Regions from separate parts of the Chryseobacterium sp. II3a genome, predicted to be linked through region 1. Evidence: riboswitches for the same ligand, from Rfam matches in the RefSeq annotation. Region 1 holds a riboswitch; each other region holds the start of a gene.
The links. A riboswitch is a leader RNA that binds a small molecule or an ion and turns the genes downstream of it on or off. The one in region 1 is predicted to bind cobalamin.

Region 1 (3,284 bases):
TTTGAAACAGATCCGGTCCGCAAGCGCATTATTACCTTTGGAAAGGATGGCTGCTGCCGACTTTTCACCACAGAATTTGAAGTAATTCCTAATAAAGGACTTGATAAGGTTCTTGAAAAAGAAGAGGATCTTACCAATGAGGATTATGTAAAAGTTACCATAAAAGAAAAGAAAAATAATAAATGGACTACCAAAACGAAGGTATATCCATCAGATCAATATAATAGAGAAAAGTAAGATGAAAATTCAGAAAGAAATTGATTTTATCCTGGCTGTAGATGCCCTGAAAAATGTACAGAGAAGAAATTATAATGCAGATGATTCCAGAAGAGAGAACACAGCGGAGCACTCATGGCAAATCATTATTTTGGCGCAAATCCTTTATCCTTATGCTAAAAATCGTGCGGATATCGATTTGTTAAGAGTGATAAGAATGCTTTCCATTCACGACCTTGTGGAAATTGAAGCAGGAGATACTTTCCTTTTCGATGAAGCAGCAATGGTTGGGAAGTTTGAAAGAGAAAAGATTTCTGCTCAGAAGATCTTCGGAATTCTTGATGAGCCTTTGCGTACAGAGTTTTTCAATCTATGGCTTGAATTTGAAGAAGAAGTTACTCCAGATGCTATTTTTGCATGTTCTATTGACAGAATTATGCCTTTCATTCTGAATTCTCATACTTCAGGAAAAAGCTGGACAGAAGCAGGTGTTACTGAAAAGCAGATCAGGAATATGCTTGAAACGGCCATTACGAGAGCATCAGATGAAATGGGAGAAGCTTTTGAACTGTTGTTGACCAGAAGCCTGGAAACTGAAAAAGTTTTAAAATAATCTCAAATAAAAAGCTGATAACTGGATTTTATTATTCCTCTTGTAATCTATAGAAGCTGCTTGTTTAGCTTTTCTGAAATCAGAGAAAACAGGAATATTTTATCCTGAGTTTAGTATAAAGACATATTATAATGAGTTTCGGGCGGCCTCTGGCCGCCCGAAACTTTTTTATTTATAGTATCTGGATTGGTTTCTTGAATTCATCAATCGCTACAAAAGTAAAGTCACCTACGATAGCTTTTTCTCTCTCATAAGAGTACATCTGCTCTGTGTAGATTTCAACGCTTACTTTCATACTTGTTTTTCCAACATATGAAACTTTTCCGATCAGTTCTACAATCGTTCCGGCAGGAATTGGTTTTTTAAAATCGATTTTGTCACTGCTTACTGTTACCACTCTTTTTCTTGCGAAACGGGTCGCAGCAATAAAGGCTACTTCATCCATAAGCTGCATAGCAGTACCTCCGAAAAGAGTATCATAATGATTGGTTGTGTTAGGGAAAACCGCTTTAAAGATTCTGGTTTCGGCAGCTTCAATTCTTTCTTCTGTAGTCATATTTCATTATTAATTAAGGCGAAATGAAATAGTATCAAAACAACAGAATAATGACAGGAACGTTGGAAATCCCTGAAACAATCCATCAGATCAATAAAACTTCAAATCGCGAAAGTTTCTTGTTTAAGAAAGCGGCAGGTCTCCTGACTTGTAACATCTTTTATCTCCTTCCCATGCCTCGCACAGTGGATCTTTTGATAAAGATTTCAGTTACTTACAGTTGCGCGACAGTCCGTGATTTTCACACGGTTCCCTTTTAATCTGCGGTTATGCAGAACCAGTTTCTATGATGAATAAGCGTAAAACTTTTTCGGCTGCAAAATTAATGAATTTATTCCGGATTATGGTAAATAATCTGGCTGATTACTCTTCCCTTTTTAATAGTCCATAGAGTAGTATATCGGTTTTCTCCGGAACCATTGATCATATAAAGAAAAATGTTGTCATTGTCCAGGGAGGTTACTCCTATATTGTTAAAGTCCATAGTGGGTTGGAACATATTTTTGATAGCTTCTCTTACGAAAACAGAACCTCTTCCAGGCTGCTGCAATCGGATAGATTTAATTTCCGTCATGCCTTCAGGAAGATCATTTCCAATTCCCCAAGGCTTTACTTTATCAATAGTAAGAAGCTTCCCTTCGGCATCTTTTTCCTTTTTACGGTAACCAGCATTGGATGGGTACACATCAATTACTACTTTGCTTCTCTGGGAAGTAGGGATTTTGGGATCGGAATTATCAGTGAAAATAAGAGATCTTCCGTTTTTAGATTTAGAAGGAGTGTAGGCAGGAAGCTGATCGATAAAAGCAATACGCTCTTTATTTACCATTCCTTCTTTATCAAGTGTTTCATAGCGAACAAATGGTTTGTCTTCGTCCTGCTTTTCTGGATATTTGATCCAGATCCATTCCGTTTCTCCCGGAGCGGGTTTTACATAAACAAATACATCTCCTTTGCGCATACGGATCTTATCTACAATTTTTCTGTAGTTATCCTTGTGTACACGTACATTGGCGTAGCCCTCTTCAGCTTTTACAACACCAAAAGGAACTTTATTCTGACCTTTAACGAAAGCTAAAGAAAAAATACTGAAAGCAGACAGGTACAATGCTTTGTTTACTGAAATCATTATAACAGATTTTTAATTCCCCAAATATATAAATTAAATGCTTTGCGGAAGATAACTATATTGTTGCAATTCTTTTAAATCCTGTATCAGTTTCAAATGACCATTGGAAAGTAGATAAATAGAGGTTTAATATCCATTACCTCCTGATAATAATCATCGGAAATAACGAAACCTTTGTTTTTACTTTGCAAACAAACCGATGATTTAAAAAAACGTTTTTTTTAAATGAATATTAAAAGGTAAAATAAAACTAACATGGAAATAAATAAAAAGAATGTTTGATACTGGATCAAACACTCTTTTTTTATCTGCAAATAAATTCTTTTACGATTCTGTTTTCTGATTAGATGAATTATAAATAGCCTCCGGATCATTTTTAAGATAATAAGAAAATACTCCGAAAAATAAAATGATGAGAAGAAATAATGCCCCACATACATAAAAAGCCGTTCCAAAACCATAGCTGATGGTCACTCCGCCTCCTAATCCCATTCCAACTTTATTGTTTCCGAGACCTTCCATCTTGGATTGGAAAGTCAGATAAAAAGTTAACAAAGAGATGAGACCTATCAAGGAAATAGTAATATGCCAGATATATTTTTTCTTAATACTTTTTATCACATGAATAATAATTCCCACAATAGCTGCCAGAAAAGCAATGATAATAAATGGGCTTGGAGGAATATTCTCTTTGTCATTTTTATTATTGGAATCATTCAGAGGTGAATATTCACTGTCAGTGTTGGAAGAATGATCACTTGAATCATTCC
Region 2 (3,284 bases), on a different contig from region 1:
GAGGTTCTGAAATTCCGTTTTCATATTTAGAATATCTCACTCGCGAGATGGTAAGGTCATCAGCTACATTTTGTTGAGAAAGCTTTCTCTTGGCTCTCAGTGAGCGTATATTATTTGAAAAAATTGACATTGATAGAAGTATGTCCACAAAAATACGAATTTTGCTTTCTCTTATCAATAATAGAAAGGTCTTTTACCATAAAATTTGGAGAATTTTATCATTTCTTAACTAAAGTGATGAATACAGGTCAATAACACCCTCATTTTTTCTCATTTTACCCTTAGATTTTCCCCAATAAACCCAGGTTTTAACAAGATTTTAATATTAACCATAAAAAACTTCGTTTATCTTAAAAATATTAACTCTAATATTTAAAATTTGAAATATGTTTTTTAAAATTTAGTAAATCAAACAGATACAAAGTGAAAATGATTTTCATATTATTATACATTTATATTAACGAAATATTAAATAATAAAATTGTTTAATTATTTTTTTGAAAACAATATGAGTTTATTATTATTTATCATATATTTGTGATGTATTAATCATATAAAATTTTAATCATGAAAAATTTCAAAAAACTAGACAGAAACGAACTAAAATCTATTTCAGGAGAAGGATTACTTGATCCAATCGGAAACTTATTAGGAGGTCTAGGTGGCGTTGTTGGTGGCGTTGTCGGAGGAGTAGGTACTATCGTTGGTGGTGTTATCGGCGGTGTAGGTTCTACAGTAGGTGGTGTTATCGGCGGTGTAGGTACCGTTGTAGGAAACGCTTTATGCCAAACACAGTGTGTAGTTAATGGTGTAATCCACATCAAATTATTAGAGTGTGGTTCTACTTGCTAATCAGCAGCTCCATTAAAAGTTAAAAAAGTATGCCGCTCTTTTCAGAGCGGCTTTTTTATGATGTGATACTAAGCACCTACAACCTAACGGATTTTTGAAACCTGTTAGGTTTAGTTCAATACCATCATTTTCAATAAAAACATTTCTATAAAGTCAATCCGTGATTATTCTTTACTTCAGCCATCACAAAGGTACTATGTGTACTTCCTATAGAATCTACAGATCCAAGTTTATTGAATACAAAATCCTGATAATGCTTCATATCCCGAACCTGAACTTTCAATAAAAAATCAAAATCCCCAGAAATATTATAGCATTCAGCCACTTCTGGAATTTCCAGGATTTCTTTTACAAAATCATAGCCCACAGAACGGTCATGAATCTTTAATTTAATCTGGCAGAATACCGTAAACCCACGATTAAGTTTTTCAGCATCCAAAATTGCCGCATATCTCTTCACAAAACCTTCCTGTTCCAGCCTTTTTACTCTTTCAAAAACAGGAGAAGGAGACAGATTGATTTCCTTAGCAAGTTCTTTAACGGTTAGTTTTGCATTGTTCTGAAGCAGTTTAAGCAGTTTTACATCCTTATCATCAAGTTGTTCCACAGAATATTATTCTTTTATAATTTATAATCTTCCAAATTTACAGAATTATATTCTGTAAAATAATATGTGAAAAGCTTAATTTATCAAATACCATACACTTTGTTGATTATTTATTCTGTATGATTAATTTTACACAAAATTAAAATCTTTTACAAAGCTATTTTTGTTAAAAGATCAGTTCTTTACAATCTTCATCAAACAGCAAAGGTTTTACTTAAGGTAGATTAATAGGGAATCGTGTGAGAATCACGAGCTGTCGCGCAACTGTAAGTAACACACCAAAGGTTTCTGTCCTTGAATATCCACTGCAAAAAGCGGGAAGGATGACGGAAACTGTTACAAGTCAGGAGACCTGCCTTTACTGAATGGACGATGCTTTCGCGGTCTGAAGCTTTTGAGTCATACAGATGATATATTGCAGTACATTTTTATCTCCGGATGAAACTGTACCATCTGCTTATATCATTGATTTCAAAAAATTCTATTCCAAATCAGCATTCTGAAGCTTTAAAAGAGCATTTAAAATAAGTTTAATTTAAAATTTGTAAAAATGCAAACTCACATTCTGGGCTATCCGCGTATTGGTAGCAAAAGAGAACTTAAAAAAGCCTGCGAACAGTATTGGTCAGGTAAAATCGTTTTGGAAGAACTTCTTACCGTAGGCAGAACTATCTGCAGCCAAAACTGGAGCCTTCAGAAAGAAGCAGGAATAGATCTTATTCCGTGTAATGATTTTTCTTATTATGATCAGGTATTGGATATGAGCCTTGTAGTAGGCGTTATTCCTACACGCTATCATGAAGTTGCTCTTAAAAAGAACAATTCTGAACTGGACCTTTATTTTGCCATGGCAAGAGGTTATCAGAAAGACGGATTGGATATCACCGCTATGGAAATGACCAAATGGTTTGACACCAATTACCATTATATTGTTCCTGAATTTTATAAAAACCAGCAATTCAAACTTACTTCAGATAAGATATTCAATGAATTTTCCGGTGCAAAACAGGCGGGAATCAATGCAAAGCCTGTGATTATCGGCTTGGTTTCCTATTTATTGTTAGGAAAGGAAAAAGAAGAAGGATTTGATAAACTGGATCTTGCCCATCATCTTCTTCCTGTTTATATGGAGATCTTATCAAAGCTACAAAGCCAGGATGCTGAATGGATTCAGTTTGATGAACCTTTCCTAGCTTTAGACATTACTGAAAAAGCAAAAGAAGTATATACTTTTGTCTATGCTGAACTTAGAAGATTGTTTCCAAAGCTTAAGTTTATTGTAACCACCTATTTTGAAGGTTTAAAAAATAATGCGTCTTTTGCCGCTTCACTTCCTGTGAATGTTCTGCATATTGACCTGGTAAGAAACCCTGAACAGCTTGAAGATGTTCTTCATTCTATTCCTGAAAATCTGAGTCTATCACTTGGAGTGGTAGATGGAAGAAACATTTGGAAAAATGACTATGAAAAATCTTTGTCATTGATTACAAAAGCAGTCGAGAAGCTTGGTTCAGAAAGAGTTTTCATTGCTCCATCATGTTCTTTACTGCATTCACCATGCGATTTAGATTTTGAAACCAATCTTGATCCTGAAATAAAAAACTGGCTGGCTTTTGCCAAACAAAAAGTAAAAGAAGTGGTTACCCTTAAGGAATTAGCTTCAGGAACAACAGATCAACAGATGATCCAGGATTTTGCAGACAATAAAAAGGTTATTTCCGCTAGAAAAACATCTCCACTTATTCATAATGAGGAAGTAAAACTAAGAGCAGTGTCTGTCACAGAACAGGATTCGCAAAGAAAAAATCCATTCAGTATCCGTAAA
Region 3 (3,284 bases), 290 kb from region 1:
TACCCTCATTGAAAGAAAGTATCCTGATGTTTTTTTTCTGAATGACGGGGAAATCACAGAGTGTATTACGTCTCTGAAACCTCCTTATGGAAATGGTTTTCATCATGAAATCTGCTTTGAGAATGTTCACATTGGCTTCGGAAATGTTTCCCTTGAAAATAAAGTATTACTCTATTTTGAAGCTGACTTTGAGAGCGTTGAAATGCATTTTTCATTAAAAGGAAAAAGCGCTGCCCTTTCAGAAAATTTCAACAATAAAGTGTGTTTTGAAAGCTATCAGCACAATATCATTTATGCCCATCAGATGTCTGGCCAGATGGAATTCGACGGACATGAAATGCAGATCCTGGAAGTCAATTTAGCGCCCGCTTTTTTTAAAAAATTTCTTCCTGAAGACTCTGACCTGTTCAATACTTTCAGAAATGCTATTGAAAAACAACACTCATGTCTTATCAATCCGGACCATTGCAGGATCAACCTGGAAATGTATCAGGTACTAAACGACATCATCCATTGCGACAGAAAAGGGATTTTTAAAAGGATTTATCTTGAAGCTAAGGTTGCTGAACTCCTTCTGTTACAACTGGAACAGCTTTTTAAAAACGAATCTTTCCCCTCATCTCTTCCTAAAAAAGATGAAGATAAAATATATGCTGTGAGAGATTTTATTGTCAATAATCTCAGCACAACCTGTTCATTAATTGATCTTGCCCATCAGGTAGGTACGAATGAATTTACATTGAAAAAGGGCTTTAAAGAGCTATTTGGAACTACTGTTTTCAATTTCTGGAACGACATGAAAATGGAAGAAGCGAAAAAAATGTTGCTTGAAGGACACTTGAACATCAATGAAATTTCCGATATTATCGGATATAAAAACCCAAGGCATTTTTCTTCAGCATTTAAGAGAAAATACAATTTAATTCCAAGTAAACTTAAAAACACTAATAGAATAAGCCATTAAATTTATGGATAATCCCAACCCATATCTACTAATTCTCACCTCATCAAAATTTAAAATTTTCACCCTAGATCATATAGGCTGAATTGCTCTATTTTTAAATAACGAAAATTACTATAAAAACACACCCTTTATTTTATTTCATTTAACATTTAGGTACATTTGTTAATGATTTGGTAATAACAAAACACTGTAAAAAGATTGATTTTTATCATATCGCCAAAAAATAAACACCTACAAACAAAACATTATCAACTCATTACTGAAAATTAATTATTGTTTGCATAAAATATTTTGCCGTTCTCATAAAATGTCTATATTTACCACCAAGGAGTTCTTAACACCTTCTTTATCAACCGAAATTGGTAACACTTAGCTGTGTATTAAAAGGGAATCGTGTGCAAATCACGAACTGTCGCGCAACTGTAAGTAACAACAAAAAGGTTTTTATCAAATTCATATCCACTGTATGCTGCGGTATATGGGAAGGATGATAAAAACTGTTACAAGTCAGGAGACCTGCCTATTTCGAATTGACGATGCTTTCGCGGTTTGGAGCTTATAGTCAGGTATGATACGGTATGGATAATGATATGATAACATAGTTTATCAACTTGTATTATTTTTTGAGATAGAGAGTAGCAGAACAGCAGGTTCTTCTATGGATCTACAGCTCACCCGTGTCCCCTTTCCATAATTTTTCTTTCTCACAAAAAACATCGTGAAGTTTACAAGAGCTTTTTATAGGGTTTAATCTATGTAAAAAGTTTAAAAATGTACCAAGCCAATCACAATTATGTATCCATGAGCAACAGATTTATGACCGTAGAAGTCTCGTTCTGTGAAGTTTCGAAAAATCCTCTGCTTTCATGCTCATCAACAACTTATCTGATTTCTTCTGATCATTTTCTTTTTATCTCCCAACAGCAGCTTAGCAGCCCTTCTTTCTTATCACACAAACTTCAACTAAACCATAAATATTACAATGACTAAAAATGAAAACTGGAAGTCTCCTGGTGCACAATTCCGAGAGGCCATGCAAAAAGAAAGTCCTCTTCAGATTGTCGGGGCCATCAATGCCAACCATGCATTATTGGCTAAACAAGCCGGCTTTAATGCTATTTATCTTTCAGGAGGCGGGGTTGCTGCCGGATCTTTAGGAGTTCCGGATTTAGGAATCACTACACTGGAGGATGTGCTGATTGATATTCAAAGAATCACCAACGTTTGTGATCTACCTTTATTGGTAGATGTGGACACAGGATTTGGTCCGTCAGCATTCAACGTCGCAAGAACAGTAAAATCATTGATCAAAGCAGGTGCAGCAGCACTGCATATTGAAGATCAGGTAGGGGCAAAACGCTGCGGACACCGCCCGGGAAAAGAAATCGTAAGCAAAGGGGAAATGGTAGACCGATTAAAGGCTGCAGCTGATGCTCGTACTGACGAAAACTTCGTAATCGGAGCCAGAACGGATGCCTTTGCCAATGAAGGATTGGAAAAGACCTTAGAAAGAGCTGCCGCTTACAAAGAAGCTGGTGCTGATTTCATCTTCGCAGAAGCAGTTCATGACCTAAGCTTTTATCAAAAATTTGTAGATGCTACAGGAATTCCTGTGCTAGCCAATATCACCGAGTTTGGAATGATTGATTTGTATACTATTGATGAGCTAAAAGCCGCAGGTGTAGGATTGATCCTCTACCCTCTTTCAGCATTCCGTGCTGCGAATAAAGCAGCTTTGAATGTCTATGAACATATTCGTAAAGATGGAACTCAGGCCCATGTATTAGACACCATGCAGACCAGAGAAGAACTCTACCAAAGCATTGGATATCATGATTATGAACAAAAATTAGATAACCTTTTTAAACAAAATATTAGTAATGTCAACGAATAGCGAACCAACATTTAAGCCAAAGAAAAGCGTAGCTCTTTCAGGAGTAGCAGCAGGGAATACAGCCCTTTGCAGTGTAGGAAAAAGTGGAAATGATCTCCACTACAGAGGATATGACATCCTGGATCTGGCTGAAAAAGCAGAATTTGAAGAAGTAGCTTATCTTTTAATCTACGGTCAGCTGCCTACCGGAGCTCAGTTGAAGAACTATAAAGCTAAATTAAAGTCTTTAAGAGGATTGCCGCATTCTGTAAGAAATATTTTAAAAAGTATTCCGGCCGCGGCTCATCCTATGGACGTGATGAGGTCTATGGTATCCGCTATTGGCAGTATTCAGCCTGAAAAAGATGATCACAATGTAGCCGGAGCAAGGGATATTGCAGATAAATTATTAGCTTCATTCAGTTCCGGACTTTTGTACTGGTACCA

Region 2: it holds a riboswitch for cobalamin, as region 1 does, so the genes downstream of both, metE (5-methyltetrahydropteroyltriglutamate--homocysteine S-methyltransferase) here and AC3HD6_RS02230 (acyl-CoA thioesterase) in region 1, are expected to answer to the same signal.
Region 3: it holds a riboswitch for cobalamin, as region 1 does, so the genes downstream of both, prpB (methylisocitrate lyase) here and AC3HD6_RS02230 (acyl-CoA thioesterase) in region 1, are expected to answer to the same signal.

What each region holds. Positions count from the first base shown of each region.
Region 1 is NZ_JBYPZJ010000001.1:493,270-496,553, forward strand. It holds gene AC3HD6_RS02220 (XAC2610-related protein) at 1-237, shown strand, start outside; gene AC3HD6_RS02225 (HD domain-containing protein) at 239-829, shown strand; gene AC3HD6_RS02230 (acyl-CoA thioesterase) at 1,002-1,385, opposite strand; cobalamin riboswitch at 1,502-1,682, opposite strand; gene AC3HD6_RS02235 (hypothetical protein) at 1,717-2,514, opposite strand; gene AC3HD6_RS02240 (hypothetical protein) at 2,839-3,284, opposite strand, start outside.
Region 2 is NZ_JBYPZJ010000003.1:335,557-338,840, reverse strand. It holds gene AC3HD6_RS10095 (XRE family transcriptional regulator) at 1-130, opposite strand, end outside; gene AC3HD6_RS10090 (bacteriocin-like protein) at 568-852, shown strand; gene AC3HD6_RS10085 (Lrp/AsnC family transcriptional regulator) at 998-1,459, opposite strand; cobalamin riboswitch at 1,648-1,833, shown strand; gene metE (5-methyltetrahydropteroyltriglutamate--homocysteine S-methyltransferase) at 2,010-3,284, shown strand, end outside.
Region 3 is NZ_JBYPZJ010000001.1:779,386-782,669, reverse strand. It holds gene AC3HD6_RS03480 (helix-turn-helix domain-containing protein) at 1-964, shown strand, start outside; cobalamin riboswitch at 1,308-1,502, shown strand; gene prpB (methylisocitrate lyase) at 1,947-2,858, shown strand; gene prpC (bifunctional 2-methylcitrate synthase/citrate synthase) at 2,845-3,284, shown strand, end outside.